DNA from 3 places in the Methylobacterium sp. WL12 genome. Region 1 is predicted to be linked to each of the others. Evidence: riboswitches for the same ligand, from Rfam matches in the RefSeq annotation. Region 1 holds a riboswitch; each other region holds the start of a gene.

Evidence for each region. A riboswitch is a leader RNA that binds a small molecule or an ion and turns the genes downstream of it on or off. The one in region 1 is predicted to bind cobalamin.
Region 2: another riboswitch for cobalamin. It lies ahead of FV226_RS04340 (TonB-dependent siderophore receptor); the one in region 1 lies ahead of FV226_RS22355 (TonB-dependent receptor plug domain-containing protein).
Region 3: another riboswitch for cobalamin. It lies ahead of FV226_RS16545 (TonB-dependent receptor); the one in region 1 lies ahead of FV226_RS22355 (TonB-dependent receptor plug domain-containing protein).

Annotation. Positions count from the first base shown of each region.
Region 1 covers NZ_VRUW01000083.1:14,317-20,472, forward strand. Annotated here, with positions in the region: gene FV226_RS22325 (TonB-dependent receptor) at 1-581, shown strand, start outside; gene FV226_RS22330 (ABC transporter substrate-binding protein) at 665-1,450, shown strand; gene FV226_RS22335 (iron ABC transporter permease) at 1,447-2,481, shown strand; gene FV226_RS22340 (ABC transporter ATP-binding protein) at 2,478-3,296, shown strand; gene FV226_RS22345 (hypothetical protein) at 3,271-4,233, shown strand; gene FV226_RS22350 (AAA family ATPase) at 4,284-4,778, shown strand; cobalamin riboswitch at 4,875-5,074, shown strand; partial or broken gene FV226_RS22355 (TonB-dependent receptor plug domain-containing protein) at 5,184-6,156, shown strand, end outside.
Region 2 covers NZ_VRUW01000006.1:79,712-85,867, reverse strand. Annotated here, with positions in the region: gene FV226_RS04345 (phosphatase domain-containing protein) at 1-1,167, shown strand, start outside; cobalamin riboswitch at 1,257-1,466, shown strand; gene FV226_RS04340 (TonB-dependent siderophore receptor) at 1,761-3,974, shown strand; gene FV226_RS04335 (PepSY domain-containing protein) at 3,976-5,448, shown strand; gene FV226_RS04330 (3-keto-5-aminohexanoate cleavage protein) at 5,541-6,156, shown strand, end outside.
Region 3 covers NZ_VRUW01000044.1:25,166-31,321, forward strand. Annotated here, with positions in the region: gene FV226_RS16540 (TonB-dependent siderophore receptor) at 1-2,214, shown strand, start outside; cobalamin riboswitch at 2,396-2,595, shown strand; gene FV226_RS16545 (TonB-dependent receptor) at 2,835-4,865, shown strand; gene FV226_RS16550 (hypothetical protein) at 4,907-5,248, shown strand; gene FV226_RS16555 (HoxN/HupN/NixA family nickel/cobalt transporter) at 5,255-6,156, shown strand, end outside.

The sequences.
Region 1 (6,156 bases):
TCGCCAACCCGAACCTCAGGCCTGAGGAGAGCCTCGGCTACGACGCCGGCATCGAGCAGCCCCTGGGGGACCGCGTCCTCGTCGGCGCGACTTACTACGCCAACGACTTCAAGAACCTCATCACCTCGAACGCGACGTTCACCTCGAACGAGAACGTCGGCCGGGCCGAATCGTACGGGGCGGAAGCCTTCGTCGCTGTCCGGTTCTCCGATACCCTTACGAGCCGGGTCGACTACACCAACACGGTGACCAAGAACGAGATCACCCACCAGGAGCTCCTGCGACGGCCCCGCCACAAGGGCAGCGCGACAGCCTTTTGGACCCCCCTCCCGGGCCTGACCGTCAGCGGGACCGTGATCGTGCTCGGCCACTTCGTCGACGGCAACCGCGACTTCTCGGTGGCCCGGCTCAAGAACCCGGGCTTTACCCTGGTCAACTTCGCGGTGAACTACGACGTCAGCGAGACGGTGAGCGTGTTTGGGCGGGTCGATAACCTATTCGACCGCCGCTACGAGAACCCCACCGGCTTCCTCGGGGCAGGCCTCGCCGTGTACGGCGGCGTCCGCCTGACCGCGTTTTGAGACCGCCGATGGCACGACGGTCCGGCTTCGCGGTCCTGACGGCGATGCTGGCGGTCAGCCAAATCTGGTCGATTGCCGCTGGGATGGCCGCCCCGGCATCCGGGGGACCCCGGCAAGTCGTCTCGATGAACCTCTGCGCGGACGAGCTAGTCCTTCGGCTTGCCGACCGCGATCAGGTCGCCGCCGTGACCTACCTCGCCCATGACCCACGCGGCTCGACCGTCGCGCGGGAGGCGACGGGCATCGCAGTGACACGCGGCCTGTCGGAGGAGATCGTCGCCCTCCGGCCCGACCTCGTCGTTGCCGGTGCCTTCACGACGCGGACCACGGTGGGCCTGCTCAAGCGCGTCGGCTTCCCCCTTCTCGAACTCGGCGTACCCAACGACTTCGAGGGGGTGCGGGCCCAGATCCGGACCGTCGCCGCGGCCCTCGGGCACCCGGCGCGCGGCGAGGCGATGGTCGCGGACCTCGACGCTCGGCTGGCCGAGGTAATGCCGGCGGCCAAACCCTTGCGGGCCCTTGTGATGCGTCCGAACGCCTTCACGGTGGCACCCGGCAGCCTTGGCGATGCGATCATCCGCGCCGCCGGCCTCGTCAACGTTGCGGCGGAACTCGGTCGCGACCGCTTCGGCCAGGTCCCGCTGGAAGCGGCGGCCTTGGCCGACGCCGACCTCATCGTCCTCGACGAGGGGGAGCCCGGCGCGCCGTCGCTGGCCGATGCCCTGCTGCATCATCCCGTCCTCGACGCGCTGCGCCGGCAGGGGCGTACCGTCTCGATTCCGAACCGGCTCTGGACCTGTCCAGGTCCGCAGGTCGCCGAGGTCGTGGCCTTACTCGCTGCGGCGGCACACCAACGGGCGGCACGATGAACGCTCCCCTCCCGCCTCCCATGCGGGTCGACCGGGCGGTCGTCGGACCCCGCGCGGTCGTCTGGATACTCGGCCTGCTTGTGCTCGTCCTGACAGTCGTGTCCATCGCGGTCGGGTATGCCCCCTTCGACGTCCTAGCGGCGGCTGGCGACCTCATCGGCGGACGGGCGACCCTCCCGGCGCTGGTGCTCTGGGAACTGCGGCTACCCCGCGCCCTGCTCGGGGCCCTCGTCGGCTTCAGCCTTGGGCTGACCGGGGCGGCGATGCAGGGCTACCTGCGCAACCCGCTCGCCGATCCCGGCATCCTCGGCATCTCCTCCGCGGCGGCCCTTGGGGCCGTGGTGGTTTTCTATGGCGGCTTCGCAGCCTCGCTTAGCCTGGCCCTCCCGCTCGGCGGGATCGCCGGCGCCGCCGTGGCGGCGCTCGCCCTGAACCTCGTCGCCGCCAGAGGCGGCACCAACTTGGGATTGATCCTCGCCGGCGTCGCCCTGTCGAGCCTCGCCGGCGCCATGACGGCGCTGGTGCTAAACCTGTCGCCCAACCCCTACGCGGCCCTGGAGATCGTGTTCTGGCTGATGGGGTCGCTCGCGGACCGCAGCATGGACCATGTCTGGCTATGCCTGCCGCTGATGGCGGTCGGCTGGGGCCTGATGCTGTCCACCGGCCGCGCGCTGGATGCCCTGACGCTGGGCGAGGACACAGCTGCGAGCCTCGGCTTCCATCTGGTCTCAGTCCGCCTGCGCCTCGTGACGGGCGCGGCGCTGGCTGTCGGCAGTGGCGTGGCCGTCAGCGGCGCCATCGGCTTCGTCGGCCTCGTGGTGCCCCACCTCGTGCGACCGTTGGTTGGCGCGCGTCCCGGCGCCAGCCTGCTGCCGAGCGGACTGACGGGGGCGGCCCTGGTGCTTGCCGCGGACTTGGGCGTTCGTCTCCTGGCGACGCGCCCGGAACTCAAGCTCGGTGTGGTGACTGCGCTCGTTGGGGCACCGTTCCTGATCGTGCTCCTCCTGCGTGAGCGAGGGCGCGGCGCATGAGCCTCGCGACCGCAGCTCTCGATGTCCGCCTCGGCGGGCGTGCCATCCTCTCGGATATCACCCTGTCCCTGGAACGCGGGACCCTCGTCGGTCTGGTCGGTCCGAACGGCGCCGGCAAGACCACCCTCCTGCGCACCCTCGCGGGCTTGGTCGCCCCGACCAAGGGCCGCGTGGATCTCGACGGTATGCCGCTCAAGGGCATCTCCCGCGACGCGCGCGCCAAACGCATCGCGGTGCTTTTCCAGGGCGCGGGGGCCGGTTGGCCGATGCAGGTGCGTGACCTCGTCGCCCTTGGCAGGCTACCGCATCGACGCGCGTTCGGTGACCTCGATGGCGTCGATCACGCCGCCATAAACCGAGCGATGACCCGGACCGACGTCGCGCGCTTCGCCGAGCGGACCGAACCGACCCTGTCCACGGGCGAGCGGATGCGCGTGCTGCTGGCGCGGGCGCTCGCCGTCGAAGCGGAGTGGTTGTTGGCCGACGAACCGATCACCGCCCTCGACCCTGCCCACCAGCTCGACGCCATGACGCTGTTGCGGAGCGTGGCCCTGGCCGGCACCGGCGTCGTCGCCGTCCTGCACGACCTCTCCCTCGCGGCCCGGTTCTGCGACCGGATCGTGGTCCTGGGCGAGGGACGTGTCGCCGCCGATGGACACCCGGACGTTGCGTTGACCGACCGGCTACTTTCGGACGTCTTCGGCGTCACGGTTTGCCGTGGGGCTGGACCAGACGGAACCGCCTATATCCTGCCCTGGAACCGTTCGGGGCCTCTCACGGAGGAGATCGATGCAGCCTTCCCCCACCAGCCCTGATGCTGTCGTGGCCCTCCTGCGCGAGGCACTGGCCGATCCGGGCACGGCCTGGAGCCTCGGCAGCTTCGGTGCCATCGCCGAGTTCATGCGCGATCCCGACGAGCCTGTCCTGGCCCTCCCTGACGATCGCCTGGGACTTGCGACCGCGCGCGGGGCCATCGCCCTGACGCCGAGTTCCGACCTGCGGCCCGTCGCCTACGAGACAGCGGTCGCCTCGGGCTGGAACCACGCCATCGCGCTTTGCTTGCCGGAGGCGACTTGTACGATGAACCGCAGGACCGTGGTGACGGAGCTCGGGCCCGACCGGAACGCCGCCCGGGTCGAGGATCGCGACGGTATCCTGTTCGACCTCGGCCTCGGCCTTCTCGCTGTGGATGCCTGCGTGCGGGTACGCGATCCGGAGGCCGTCGAGCGGCTCCGGGCCGGCGTCGGCATGCCGCTATTCGACCGCGCCAACCCCATCGGGCCGCATCTCGTCGCCATGAGCCCGCACCGGGTGTTCCTGGCGCGGGCCGGGCGCGTCGAGGTCTATGCCCCGATCCCCGGGTCCGGCGGTACCAGTCCTGAAGGTCCGCACACGCATGTGCTGCCGAAGCTCCTGCGCAGCGGTCGGACCCATGCCGCCACGACCCCGATCCCGGCGGGCTGGGTACCCTGCGGAGGCCTGCATCCGGCGCACCCCTACAAGGACATGATGGGCGAGCGCATTGCCTTCGATGCCGGCCGCTACGAAGCGTTCCAGAAGATGCTCGACCATTGGGGTGATCCGGAACTCGTGGCGATCAAGCGCGGCGGGCCCGAGGCGCCCGGCGGCACGGTGTCGACCCGCCACGCCCAGGGCGCACGGCGGGTCGCCGAGGCCCAGGCTCGTTACCTACGGGGCGAGATCATCGAGGGCTCGGCGAGCGACGACGAGGATGCGGAGGCGACGGCCTGACCGTGACCCGGACGGTGCCCGGCAGGAATCGTCCGGGGGCACCGCAGAGGGTGATCGGCCTGATCGGCTGTCCGGGCGCGGGGAAGACGACCTACGCCCGCCGCTTCGACCCTCTCGACGGCTGGGTCCACCTCACCCTCGACGACTTTCGGCAAACACTCTGGCCGCCGCACCGGCAGGTCTACTGGGAACTCAGGCAGGGCTCCCGTGACCATGCGGCCCGGGACCTCCTGCACCGGGTCAAGGAAGCAGCCCTGGATGCCGCCCTGACGAACGGCTTCAGCGTGGTGATGGCGGACACCCATCTCACCAGATCCGTGTTCGAGCGCGAGCTCGGGATCGTCGCCCGACACGGGCTCACCGTGGAGTGGAAAGTGTTCGACGTGCCGTGGGAGGTCCTCAAGTCCCGCAACGCGGAGCGCGGTCGCGTGGACCCGTCGCATCGCCAGCCGGATGAGGTCCTCCGGTTCACCTACGAGGTTTTCCAATCCCCGGACGCGTGGTGGCGTAGCTTGCCGCCGCAGCAGGTCGAGGTCCTGACCTGACGGACGGAGTGCGCGATCCGTCTTCCCAGGTGTTGCCGGCAGGGCATAACCCCTCGTGCATTGCACTCGGTCCGTTGACGGGCATGGGCGTCGGCATGTTAGCTCGGCCGTGACGGTTCCTCCCCGGAGGATCAAAAGGGAACGCGGTGCGGGGGTAGCCCCAACGCCGCGGCTGCCCCCGCAACTGTAAGCGGCGAGCCCTTCGCCACCGACGTCACTGAGCGGCCTCGCTCGGGAAGACGGTGAAGGGCAGTGACCCGCGAGCCAGGAGACCTGCCGTCAGTCGTGGTCACACGCGAGACACGCTGGGCGGGGTGCCCCGGCGGGTGCGGAAGCATGCGCACTGCGCGTGGTTCGGCCTCGTTCGCGGTGACGTGCCACTGCCGTCGCCCGAGGCCCATCAACGTGTCCCGTTCACCGTCCATCCCGCTGATGTCCGTGCTGGCCCTGTCCTGCGCGATCCCCGCCGCCGTCGCTGCCCAAGGGGCGCCCTCTAGCGAGACCGCCGTGGTGCTCGATGCGCTCTCGGTCGAGGGGACCCTCACCGCCATGCCGACCTACCGGGTGCCGGAGCTCTACAGCGGCACCAAGACGGTGACGCCGCGCCGCGACCTGCCGCAGCAGGTCGACGTAATCCCCCGGGAAGTCCTGATTGACACAGCCGCGACCCGCGTCGAGCGCGCGCTCGACTACGTGCCCGGGGTCGGAAAGCAGAACGATTTTGGCGCTCAGAACCTCGCCCTTTACTCCGTTCGGGGATTCGCGACCCAGGACATCTTCTTCAATGGCTTCAACATCGCCCGCGGCTACAACGGCGCCCCCGACACCCAGAACGTCCAGTCCATCGAGGTCCTGAAGGGCCCGGCCGGCGCCCTCTATGGCCGCAGCGATCCGGGCGGGACCGTGAATATCCTCACCAAGCAGCCCGTAGCCCGACCCTTCGTCGAGATGGGCACGCTGTTCGGCAGCTTCGGCACCGCCCGCACCACGGTCGATGCCGGCGGTGCGCTGAGCGAGGACGGCAGCGTGCTCTACCGCTTCAACGGCGTCCTCGCCCGCCAGGACAGCTTTCGCGACTTCGTCGGCGGCGACCGGGTGCTCTTGGCGCCCGTGGTGAGCTGGCAGGTCACGCCCGACACCAAGATCACGTTCGAGGCGCAGTACCTGCGCAACCGCCAGACCTTCGACCGGGGCACCGTCGCGGTGAACAACCGCCTCGGCCTCGTCCCGCGCTCGCGCTTCTTCGGCGAGCCCGGCGACGATTCCGTGTCGGAGGCCGGGATCCTGCAGGTCCGGTTGGAGCACGCCTTCAACACCGACTGGCATTTGCGGGTCGCCACGCACCTCAACACCGGTAGCCTCACCGGCCTGCAGACCG
Region 2 (6,156 bases), on a different contig from region 1:
CGGCCGGTGCGCCGCGCGCAGGGGCGCGGCGGCATCGTGATCGAGCCCTATCGCGGCTACGGCTCGCCCGACGAGATCTTCCTGATCGGCCGCATCTTCCGCCAGTCGCACCCCGACACCGCGCCGGGCGACGAGAGCCTGCGCACGGAACTGCGCGACATCGCCCGGCGGATCGCCCGGCGGGCCCTGAAGGGCGCCGCCGTCACCGCGCGCTTCGGCGGCGCGCAGACGCGGGTGGAGACCGACCGCGACGGCTACTTCCGCGTCCACCTCAACCCGCGATCCCTGCCCGCGGGCGACCAGGGCTGGCACGAGGTCGCGCTGACGTTGGAGGTCGAGCCGCCCGTGCAGGCGCGGGCGCAGGTGTTCGTGCCGCCGGGCGCCACCGGCTGCGTCGTCGTCAGCGACATCGACGACACGGTGATGCGCACCGGCGTCGCGAACAAGGTAAAGATGCTGTGGCGCCTGTTCGTGGAGGATGCCGAGAACCGCGTCGCCTTCCCCGGCGTCGCCGCGCTCTACCGGGCGCTCTACGTCGGCCCGGACGGCACCCAGGCCAACCCGATGCTCTACGTCTCGCGGGCGCCGTGGGGCCTCTACGAGATGCTGTCGGAGTTCTTCAAGATCCACGGCATCCCGGTCGGCCCGATCCTGTTCCTGCGCGAATGGGGCCTGTCGTGGAAGCACCCCCTCCCCCGCCGGGCCGAGGACCACAAGCGCGCGCTGATCGTCCACATGCTGTCGCTCTATCGCGACCTGCCCTTCGTGCTGATCGGCGACAGCGGCCAGCACGACCCCGAGGTGTACGGGCGGATCGTCGCCGACCATCCCGGCCGGGTGAAGGCGGTCTACATCCGCAACGTCTCGCGCGACGCCGACCGCATCCGCGAGATCGAGGCGTTGGCCCAGGTGGTGGCGGAAGCGGGCAGCCACCTCGTCATCGCCGCCGACAGCACCGCCATCGCCCGGCACGCGGCCGGCCTCGGCCTGATCGCAACGGCCGCGGTGGCGGAGGTGGCGGACGAGCACGCGTCCGGCGGCGAGCCGACGCCGGACGCCGAGACCGCCCCGCCCGGCAACCTCGGCGCGGTGCTGGGCGGCGCCGGCGGGACGCTGCCGCCGAGCGTCGTCGTCGAGGCGCCGGCGCGGGATGGATCGCACGGCTGAGGGCGCTTGGCGGGAGGCGCTTCACGTGTCGCCGCCGGGCCACAACTCACAGTGTCGTGATTCGAGGCGTTGACTCGGCGCCTCCGCCACGGCCACTTGGCCGGGACGGTTCCCTTCGGGGATCAAAAGGGAACGCGGTGAGGACCGGGCGCGAAAGCGCTTGCCTGATGCCGCGGCTGCCCCCGCAACTGTAAGCGGCGAGCCCTCCATCAACACGTCACTGGGTCACGGCACCTGGGAAGACGATGAGGGGCAGCGACCCGCGAGCCAGGAGACCTGCCGTCAGTCGTGGTCACACGCGAAACGCGTCGGGCGGGGTGCCTCGGCGGGTGTCGAGACGCGTGCGCCCGATCGGGCGGACGCGGGGCGGCCTCGTTCGCGGTGACGTGCCACCACACGCGTCCGCACGCCCCGTCCATGCCCTTGCCAGCCGCGAGACCCGCGCCGACCGACCCCCACGCAGCCGCCCGGCCCGCGTGCGCCGACGGCCGCCTCGGGTTGCGGCGACCGCGCGATTGTAACATTGTTACATTCGCTTTAGGGGTTTGGGCAGGCAGGCCGTCGCGCCGCGCCGTCAGAGCCGCAACCGATCCATGTTCGTTTTCCGGAAATCCCCACGATCCCGCGGGCGCACGACCCGTCGCCTGCTGCTGGCCGCGACGGCGTTCGCCGCGTCCGGCCCTCCACTTGAGGCCAGCGCACAGCCGGCCGCGGGGGAGCCGTCGAGCGTCCTGCTCGACACCCTGACGGTGTCCGGCGACGGCGTCGGCCCGACCCGCGCGGCGCCGGTCGGCCTCAACCTGCGCACGCCCGATCGCGGCGCGAGCCGCCTCGGCCTCACGCCGCTGGAGACCCCCGGCAGCGTCGACATCATCTCCGGCGAGACCGCGCGCTTGCGCGGGCAGGACACGATCGCCGAGGCCGTGACGCAGAACGCCACCGGCATCACCACCATCGCCGCGCCCGGCAACGGCAACGGCGCCTTCACCAGTCGCGGGTTCTCGGGGCCGAACTCGATCCAGCAGCTCTACGACGGCACGCGACTGTTCGTCGGCGCCAACACCGTGACCTTCCCGTTCGACACCTGGAACGTCGAGCGCATCGAGGTGCTGCGCGGGCCGGCCTCGGTGCTCTACGGCGACGGGGCGATCGGCGGCGTGATCAACGTCGTGACGAAGAAGCCGACCTTCACGCCCGTCAACGTGGTGCGGGCCGGGGTCGGCTCGGACGGCATCGCGCGGCTCGCGCTCGATTCCGGCGGCCCGATCGGCGACGCGGTCGCCTACCGCCTCAACGTCAGCGGGAACCGCGCCGGCGGCTGGATGAGCCCGGAGGGCGACTTCCGCAACCTCGCGATCTCGGGCGCGCTCCTGCTGCAGGCGACGCCCGACCTCGCCTTCACCCTGAGTCACGACCTCGGCTACCAGGAGCCGGCGCGCTACTGGGGGACGCCGCTCGTCGAGGGGCGCATCTTGGACCGCATCCGGTTCAGCAACTACAACGTCCGCGACTCCAAGATCACCTGGGCGGACAACTGGACCCAGTTCAAGACCGAGTGGACGCCGAGCGCCGACGTCACAATCCGCAACACCGCCTACCGGCTGCAGAGCCGGCGCCACTGGCTCGACGTCGAGACCTACGCCTTCAACCGCACCACCGGCCTGGTCGACCGGAGCGACTACACCGAGATCTACCATCAACAGGAGCAGGTCGGGAACCGGTTCGACGCCGCGTTCAAGGGCACGCTGCTCGGCTTCCGCAACGACTTCCTGGCCGGCTTCGACGTGAACCACGTCGACTTCCGCCACACCAACAACTTCTCGACCGTGGGGTCCGGGCTCGTCACCAGCGTGCCGCTGGTCGGCTACGATCCGGGGCTGTTTCCGGTGAACGGCCGCGCGAGCCCGGCCTACGCCACCAGCACCGACCAGGCCTCGGTCTTCGCCGAGAACCGGCTGATCCTCTCGGACCGGCTGTCGTTCCTCAGCGGCGTCCGCTTCGACGCCTCGAACCTGCAACGCGAGAACCTCGTGAGCACCGCGCAGTTCGAGAAGGCCTACCAGGGGCTCGGCTACCGCTTCGGGCTGGTGTTCAACCCGACGCCGGACACCGCGCTCTACGCGCAGGTCGCCACCGCCACCGACCCGGTCAACAGCCTGATCACGCTGTCGCAGTCGCTGTCCGGCTTCAAGCTCTCCACCGGCGAGCAGGTCGAGGTCGGCGCCAAGGGCGTGTTCTGGGACGGCCGGGGCGAGTGGACGCTCGCCGGCTACCGCATCGTCAAGGACAACCTGATCTCGGCGGTGCCGGGCCAGCCGAACGTCGCGACCCAGGTCGGGCGGCAATCCTCCACCGGCGTCGAGGCCGCGTTCTCGCTGCAGGTGACGCCGCTCTGGCGGCTCGACGCCAACCTCGCCCTGCTGCGGGCTCAGTACGACGCCTTCGACCAGACGGTGGACGGCGCGACCGTCTCCTACGCCGGCAAGCAGCCGATCGACGTGCCCGAGCGCGTGGCCAACCTCTGGGTCAACTACGCCTTCGCGCCGCGCTGGGAGGCGCGGGTCGGGTTCCAGTATGTCGGCGAGGTGTTCAGCGACTTCGGCAACACCGCGCGGCGCCCGGCCTACGGCCTGGTCAACCTCGGCCTCGACCATCAGGTCACGCCGGCCTCGCGCCTGTCGTTCCGCGTCTTCAACCTGTTCGACAAGGTCTACGCGATCAGCGGCAACGCGGTGGACGGCGTCGGCACGAACTGGCTGCTCGGGCGCCCGCGCTCGGTCGAAGTCGCCTTCACGACGGCGTTCTGAGATGGCGTCCTCCGCACGCGCGTTGGCGAAGGCCGGCAAGCGCTGGCTGCATCTCGGCCACCGCTGGCTCGGCATCGCCACCGGCCTGTTCTTCGCGATGTGGTTCGCGAGCGGCGCGGTGATGATGTACGTCGCCTACCCCACGCTCACCGAGCCCGAGCGCCGCGCCGGCCTGCCCGCGATCGCCTGGGACGCGGTCCGGGTGGAGCCCGACGCGGCGCTCGCCGGCGAAGCGCGCTTTCCCCGGGGCTTAAGCCTGTCGATGCGGGGCGCCGAGCCGGTCTACCGCGTCGTCGGATGGGACGGCGCACGCCGCGCCGTCTCGGCGGTCGACGGGCGCCCGATCGGCCCGGCGACGCCCGACGAGGCGCTCGCCGTCGCGGGGCACGATCCGCGCAGCCGGCACCCGGCGTTCCGCGAGACCGTCGTCTACGACCTGTGGACGGTGCACCAGCGCTACGACGCCGCGCGCCCGCTCCACCGCATCGCGCTCGGCGACCCGGAGGGCACCGAGCTCTACGTCTCGGAGCCGACCGGCGCCGTCGTCCTCGACACCACGCGGCACGAGCGGTTCTGGAACTGGTTCGGCGCGGTCCCGCACTGGCTCTACGTCACGCCGCTGCGGGCGAAGGCCGATCTGTGGCGCATGGTGATCCTGTGGGTGTCCGGGATCGCGGTGGTCTCGGGCGTCACCGGGTTCGCGCTCGGGCTGGTGCGGCTGCGGCTCGCCCGCCGCTATCCCTCCGGCGCGGCGACGCCCTATCGCGGCCTGGCGCGGTGGCACCATGTCGGCGGGCTGGTCGGCGGCTTGGCGCTGCTGAGCTTCGTCGTCAGCGGCTGGCTCTCGATGAACCCGAACCGCTGGTTCTCCCCGTCTGCGCCGACGCAGGCGATGCTGGAGCGCTACGCCGACGCGCCCGGCGCCCGCACCGGGCTCGACCTCGCATCGATCCGCGGCCAAGCCTGCGCGGCGGCGGCGGAGGTGCGCTTCACCTGGCTCGGCGGCGCGCCGCTCGCGCCGATCGCCTGCCGCGACGGCCGGGAGGTGCCCTGCTGCGGCACGCCGACGGTCGCGCCCGGGCGGGTCGCGGCGGCTGCCCGACGTCTGGTCCCGGAGGCCGGATCGATGGACGCGATCCGGCTCGACCGCGAGGACTTCTACTGGACCTCGCACCACCGCCGACGTCGCCTGCCGGTGCTCCGCGTGGTCTTCGACGACCCGGCGGCGACGTGGTTCCACATCGACCCCGCCACCGGCGAGATCCTGAGCCGGCTCGACCGGTCGGGCCGGGCCGAGCGCTGGGGTTTCGAGCTGCTGCACACCTTGGACTTCGGCCTGCTGGTGCGCCACCGCCCGGCCTGGGACGGGTTCATGCTCCTGCTGCTCGCGGCCGGCTCGGTGGTCGCGGCCTCCGGCGTGGCGATGGGCTGGCGCCGCCTGAGACGGCCGGCGGCCGGTTCGCGCCCGGCCTGAGCCTGCGGCCAGGGCTTTGCCCGCGGCACCCGGCAGCCCTAAATCCGGACCGAACGACCCGGAGCGAGCGGACAGGCAGGGACGGAGCGACCATGGCGAGCGCGCGAAAAGTCATCATCACCTGTGCCGTCACCGGCGCGATCCACACGCCGAGCATGTCGCCGTACCTGCCGGTGACGCCGGAGGAGATCGCCGACGCGGCGATCGGCGCGGCGGAGGCCGGCGCGGCCATCGTCCACCTGCACGCCCGCAACCCGGTGACCGGCGAGCCGGACCAGACGCCCGAGGCCTTCGCCAAGTTCCTGCCCGTCATCAAGCAGCGCTCGAACTGCGTGGTGAACATCACCACCGGCGGCGCGCCGACGATGACCATCGAGGAGCGGGTGCGCCCGGCCGCGACCTTCAAGCCGGAGGTCGCCTCGCTCAACCTCGGCTCGATGAACTTCGGGCTGTTCGGAATGCTCGACCGCTTCACGGACCTGAAGCACGCGTGGGAGCGGACGTACCTCGGAAACAAGGACATCATCTTCCGCAACTCGTTCGGTCAGATCGAGCACATCCTCACCACCTGCGCCGGCAACGACACCCGGTTCGAGTTCGAGTGCTACGACACCGCCCACCTCTACAATCTGAAGTACTTCTTCGACCGCGGGCTGGTGAAGGCGCCGCTGTTCATCCAGACGGTGTTCGGGCTGCAGGGCGGCATCG
Region 3 (6,156 bases), on a different contig from region 1:
CACCGCTTCTCGCTCCTTCCCGTCCTTCTCACCACCACCGTCCTTGTCGGTCCCGTGGTGGCACAAGATGGCACGGTTCAACTCAACGAGATCTCGGTCGATGCAGTGGGGCCCAGCGCTTCCGTCGCGGCATCGGCCGGCTCCGGCGGCCTCAACGTCAGCGCTGGTGACGCTGGCACGGCCGCCACCAGTGGCGGCGGTGGCGGCCCTTCTGGGATCACCGGCTACACGGCCCGTGTCTCCACAGCCGCCACCAAGACCAACACCCCGCTGATCGAGGCCCCGCAGTCGGTCTCGGTGGTGACCCGAGAGCAGCTCAACGACCGCAACGTTCAGAGCTTCACCGACGCGGTCAACTACGTCCCGGGCGCCATATCTTCTCGATCAGGCTTCGATCCACGGTTCGACCAGGTTTTCATCCGCGGCTTCGACGTGCTCACCAACCAGGGCATCTACCGCGACGGCCTGCGCGTGATCGGCAGCGGCTTCGCCTACCCGAAGAGCGAGCCTTACGGCGCGGAGGCGCTCACCATCCTGCGCGGCCCCGCCTCCGGTCTCTATGGCCTAGGCTCGCCAGGCGGCATCCTCGATATCACGAGCAAGCGGCCCGTCTTCGTACCGTTTGGAGAAGTGCAGTTCCAAGCCGGGAGCTTTGGACGCTTCCAGGGCAACTTCGACGTCGGCGGTCCGATCGAGGGTTCAGATGGCACGATGGCCTACCGCCTCACCGGCGTGCGCCGCGAGGCGGGCACCTTCATCGGTCTCGGCACGAACGACGACCAGCTCAACATCGCGCCCGCCTTCACCTGGAAGCCGTCAGCCGATACCACATTCACGTTTCTGAGTGAGTTCCAGGTCACCAACACGCCGGCGGCGACGTTCTTCTACAATGACCCGGGCTTCCGAGTATCCAAGTTCTACCAGGGTGATCCACGCTTCATCGGCCTCGATCAGACCCAGTATCGGGTCGGCTACGCCTTCGAGCATTTCTTCACGCCCGACCTCGTCTTCCGCCAGAATTTTCGCCACTACGGACTGTTCCTTAGCGGGAAGTACGTCGATATCAACAACATCAACGACGCGCGGACGATCGGCACGCGCGACACCGGCTATATCCGCGAGGGTCTGGTGCAGCAGACGCTGGACAACCAGCTGGAAGCACGCTTCGCCACTGGCCCAGTCGCCCACACCGTGGTCGGGGGCGTCGACTACGCCCGGTACAGCCTCAGCCAGCGCCTCGGCTTCGGCCTAGCCCCGGACCTCAACCTCGTCACGCGCAACTACGGCCAGCAGTTCATCGCGACGCCGCCCCTCGGGGCCGCCTCGCGCCAGACCCAGGATCAGGTGGGCGTCTACCTGCAGGACCAGGCCAAGTTCGGCGACTTCATCCTGACCGTAAACGGGCGCCACGACTGGGTCTTCCAGGACAACTACGCGACGCCCGACAGCGCGGTCTCACGCCAGGACAACAGCGCCTTCACCGGCCGCGTCGGCCTCGGGTACGTCCTGGCGCCCGGGCTCGTTCCGTACGCGAGCTATGCCACGACCTTTACCCCGCAGGTCGGCCAGGATCGGAACGGACAAGCGTTCAAGCCGGCCACCGGCGACCAGATCGAGGCGGGCGTGAAGTACCTGATCCCCGGCACCAACATCCAGACGGCGTTCGCCGGGTTCGACATCAACCAGTCGAGCATCCTGATCCCTGACGCGAGCAACATTGCGTTCCAGACGGCTGGCGGCGCCGTACGCTCGAAGGGCTTCGAGGCCGAGGCGACCGCCAATCTCGCGCCCGGTACGAACCTGACCATCGCCTACACGCACGTCGACATCCGGTTCGTGAACTCAACCTCGTTTACCGGCGACTCCCTCAACGGGAACCGCGTCTCCGGCATCCCCAGCGATACCTACGCGTCGTTCCTGACTTATGCCTTCCCGCTATCTTCAGCCCTGCGTGGGCTGCAGTTCGGCGGCGGCATTCGCTACATCGGATCCAGCTACGCGGATGATCAGAACACCGTCCGCAATACCGCCGTGACGCTCTACGACGCCCTCGTTGCCTACGACTTCGCCGCGCTCGATCCGAAGTACAAGGGCTTCCGGGCGCAGATCAACGGCTACAACATCTTCAACCGGAGCTACACGACCTGTTCGTTCGCCTTCTGCAACTTCAACCAGCCAGCGACCGTTATTGGCAGCCTCATCTATCGTTGGTAAGATAGAGAACCTCAGGCCGAAAATCGACTGTCAGAGAGGCTTCGAAGGGTAAGGGGCGGCAGTTGGCTCAATCCCCGGAAGTGGCCATTCGAAAACAGCGAGGCCACGGATCCCATCTGTCACAGCGAGGCCACACAAGCCGCCGATTTTGTTCATGGCGTTGACGAGGCTTGTCAGAGCATCCGATGGTGACAGCGACGGTTCCTTTCCGGAGGATCAAAAGGGAACGCGGTGAGGGCCTTGGCCCGAGGCCGTGGCTGCCCCCGCAACTGTAAGCGGCGAGCCCATCATCAACACGTCACTGGGTCCTCGGGCCTGGGAAGACGATGAGAGGGCGGTGACCCGCGAGCCAGGAGACCTGCCGTCAGTCGTGGTCACACGCGAAACGCATCGGGCGGGGTGTCCTGGTGGGTGTCGAGGCGTTCGGCTGTCCTAACGGCAGGCAAGCGCCCAGGCCTCGTTCGCGGTGACGTGCCACAGACGTCGCCCGAGGCCCCGTGTCCGCCATTCGCTTTTCTTCGAGCCTACGCACCATCCTGCTCGCCACCTATGCCGGCATCCTGTCGCACGCGGCCCTATCGCAACCGGCGCTGAACCTCGCAGAGGCCAATCTCGACGAGATCTCGGTCACGGCCGAGACGACCACACCGGTCGCGAACAGTGCCGGGCCAGCAGCCAGCGCCGGCTACGTCGGCGGCACCACCGGCGTCGGCGGCACCCTGCGTACGGTGAATTCGGCCAGCGCCGGGACGATCTCAGGCGCCGAGATCAACAGCCGCCCGATCACCCGCCCGGGCGAGGTGCTGGAGTCGGTGCCGGGCCTGATCGTCACGCAGCACTCGGGCGAGGGCAAAGCCAACCAGTTCTTCCTGCGCGGCTTCAACCTCGACCACGGCACCGACATCGCGATCGACGTCGACGGGATGCCCGTGAACATGCGCACCCACGCCCACGGCCAGGGCTACGCCGACATCAACTTCCTGATCCCCGAGCTCGTCGGCGCGGTGGAGTTCCACAAGGGGCCGTACTTCGTGCGCGACGGCGACTTCGCCTCGGCCGGCTCGGTGCGGATCGACTACCTCGACACCGTCGCGAAGTCCGTCGCGCTGACCTCGTTCGGCTCCTTCGGCTACGCGCGGGCGCTGACCATCGCCTCGGCGCCGCTCGGCCAGGGCAACCTGCTGGTGGCCGGCGAGGCGCAAGTCTACGACGGCCCCTGGGACGTACCGGACGCGCTTCGCAAGGTGAACGGCGTCGTGCGCTACAGCCAGGGCACGGCGCTCGACGGGTTCTCGGTTACCGGCATGGCCTATGCCAGCCGCTGGACCGCGACCAACCAGATCGCCTCACGTGCGGTCTCGGAAGGCCTGATCGGCCGTTTCGGCACCCTGAACCCCACCGACGGCGGAGACTCGTCGCGCTTCTCGCTCTCGGGCCGCTGGAGCATGACCGACGACACCGGCATCACGCGGGCCTCGGCCTACGTGATCCGCCAGCAGCTCAACCTGTTCAACGACTTCACCTACTTCCTCAACGACCCGGTCGCCGGCGACCAGTTCCACCAGCTCGACCAGCGCATCCTCGGGGGCGGCGAAGTGAGCCACGTCTTCCAGGGCGCGCTGTTCGGGTTGCCGATGGAGAACGAGGTCGGCGTGCAGACCCGCACCGATTCGATCCGGGTCGGGCTGTTCAACACCACGAACCGCCAGTTCCGCTCCGGCGTCCTCGACGACCGGGTGCTGGAGGCGAGCGGAGCGTTCTACTACGACAACCGCGTGCGCTGGACCGACTGGCTGCGCACCAGCGTGGGCTTCCGCGCCGACGCCTACTACGCCGACGTGGTCTCCGATACGGCGGCTAATAGCGGGAAGGCGCGGGACGGCATCGTCAACCCGAAGCTCGGGCTGGTGCTGGGGCCGTGGGCCGACACCGAGCTCTACCTGAACTACGGCGGCGGCTTCCACTCGAACGACGTGCGCGGCGTCACCGCGACGATCGACCCGACGAGTTCGCTGTTCAACACGACACGCTCGCCCTTCCTGGTGCCCTCGACCGGGTACGAGGTCGGCATCCGCAACCGCAGCATCGCCGGGCTGGAGACGGCGGTCGCGCTGTTCCGCCTCGACTTCGCGTCGGAGAACCTGTTCCAGGGCGACACCGGCACCACGGAGCCGAGCCGCCCGAGCCGCCGCTTCGGCGTCGAGTGGACCAACCGCTATGCGGTGACGCCCTGGCTGAAGCTGGAGGGCGACCTCACCGTCACCAACGCCCGCTTCTCGGACGTGAACACAGTCGGCAACCGCATCCCCGAGGCGCCGACCACGATCGCGTCGGCCGGGTTCACCTTCGGCGAGGGCCTCGGCTGGTTCGGGTCGATGCGGCTGCGCTACTTCGGCCCGCGCCCGCTGATCGAGGACAATTCCGTGCGCTCGAAGCCGACGGCGCTCCTCAACGGCCGCGTCGGCTACAATTTCGACAACGGCTTGAGCCTGTCGCTTGACGTATTGAACCTCACCAACGCCAAGTCGGACCAGATCACCTACTACTACGTCTCGCGCCTGCCCGGCGAAGGGGCGGACGGCGTCGCCGACAAACACTTCCACCCCGTGGAGCCGACTGCCGTGCGACTGACGCTGGCCGGGCGATTCTGATGCTGGGCGCCGGCACGTACGATGTATCGCGGGAGCTGCGAATGTCGGTGAAGTTGGTGTCCCCCGTCGATGCCGTTCGCTCAAAGCGCTGCGGCGATGCCGGGCGTCGCGCCGCGACGGCACGGTCGCAGCGCTACCTCGCTGGCATCGAGCCTTTGCTTGACGCCATCATCCACGATCAGGGGCGTACCGCCCGGGCCGTCGCAACCGAGTTGACGCGCCGCGCCGTGCGAAAACCGCGCGGCGGGGTGATCTGGACATCGGCGGACGCGCAGAGGCTTCTGCGTCGATTGAGCGTCGACACGAAGGCACATCGTCCTGACGGGCGGATGAGCAGGAAGGCCGAGCCTCGCCGCCACGGGGCGCTTGGTTCGGGTGGATGAGGTTGCATGGAAAATAGCGTCCTATCCAACGGCAACGCATCCCGCGTCGTGCGGCGGCGTATCGGCCTGCTCTACCTCGTCTTGATTGCCGCCAATGTCGCGGTCTGGCTCTGGGCCTACAGCCTGTTCGCAGGGCAGCCTGCGCTGCTTTCGACCGCGCTGCTGGCCTACGTCTTCGGGCTGCGCCATGCGGTCGATCCCGACCACATCGCCGCAATAGATAACGTCACCCGTAAGCTGATGCAGGCGGGCCAACGACCGGTCTTGGTCGGCTTCTGGTTCGCGCTGGGGCATTCCACGGTCGTGGTCGCCGCCGCCGCCGCGGTGGCGCTTGCTGCGACCAGCCTGATCACGGCTTCGGAAGGCTACCGTGAAATCGGCGGCCTGATCGGAACCGGTGTCTCCGCGGCTTTCCTGATCCTGATCGGCTTGGTCAACCTCGTCGTCCTCGCGGGCGTTTGGCGCGCGTTTCGCCAGATGCGTCGCACAAGCCGTTACGTCGAAGCCGACTTCGACGTGCTGCTCGCCAACCAGGGCGTTCTGGCCCGCATCCTACGGCCCTTGTTCCGCCTCGTGACGCGCTCCTGGCACATGTACCCGCTGGGCCTGCTCTTCGCGCTCGGCTTCGACACCGCCACGGAAGTGAGCCTCTTCGGGCTGTCGGCCTCTCAGGCGAGCAAGGGTGCCGACCTCTGGGTGATCCTGGTCTTCCCGGCCTTGTTCACCGCGGGAATGGCCCTTGTCGACGCAACCGATGGTGTGCTGATGCTCGGCGCCTACAGCTGGGCCTACGTCCAGCCCATCAGGAAGCTGTTCTACAACCTCACCATCACCCTGGTCTCGGTGGCGGTCGCGCTGGTCATCGGAACGCTAGAGGCGCTGAACCTGCTGGCGGACAAGCTCAACCT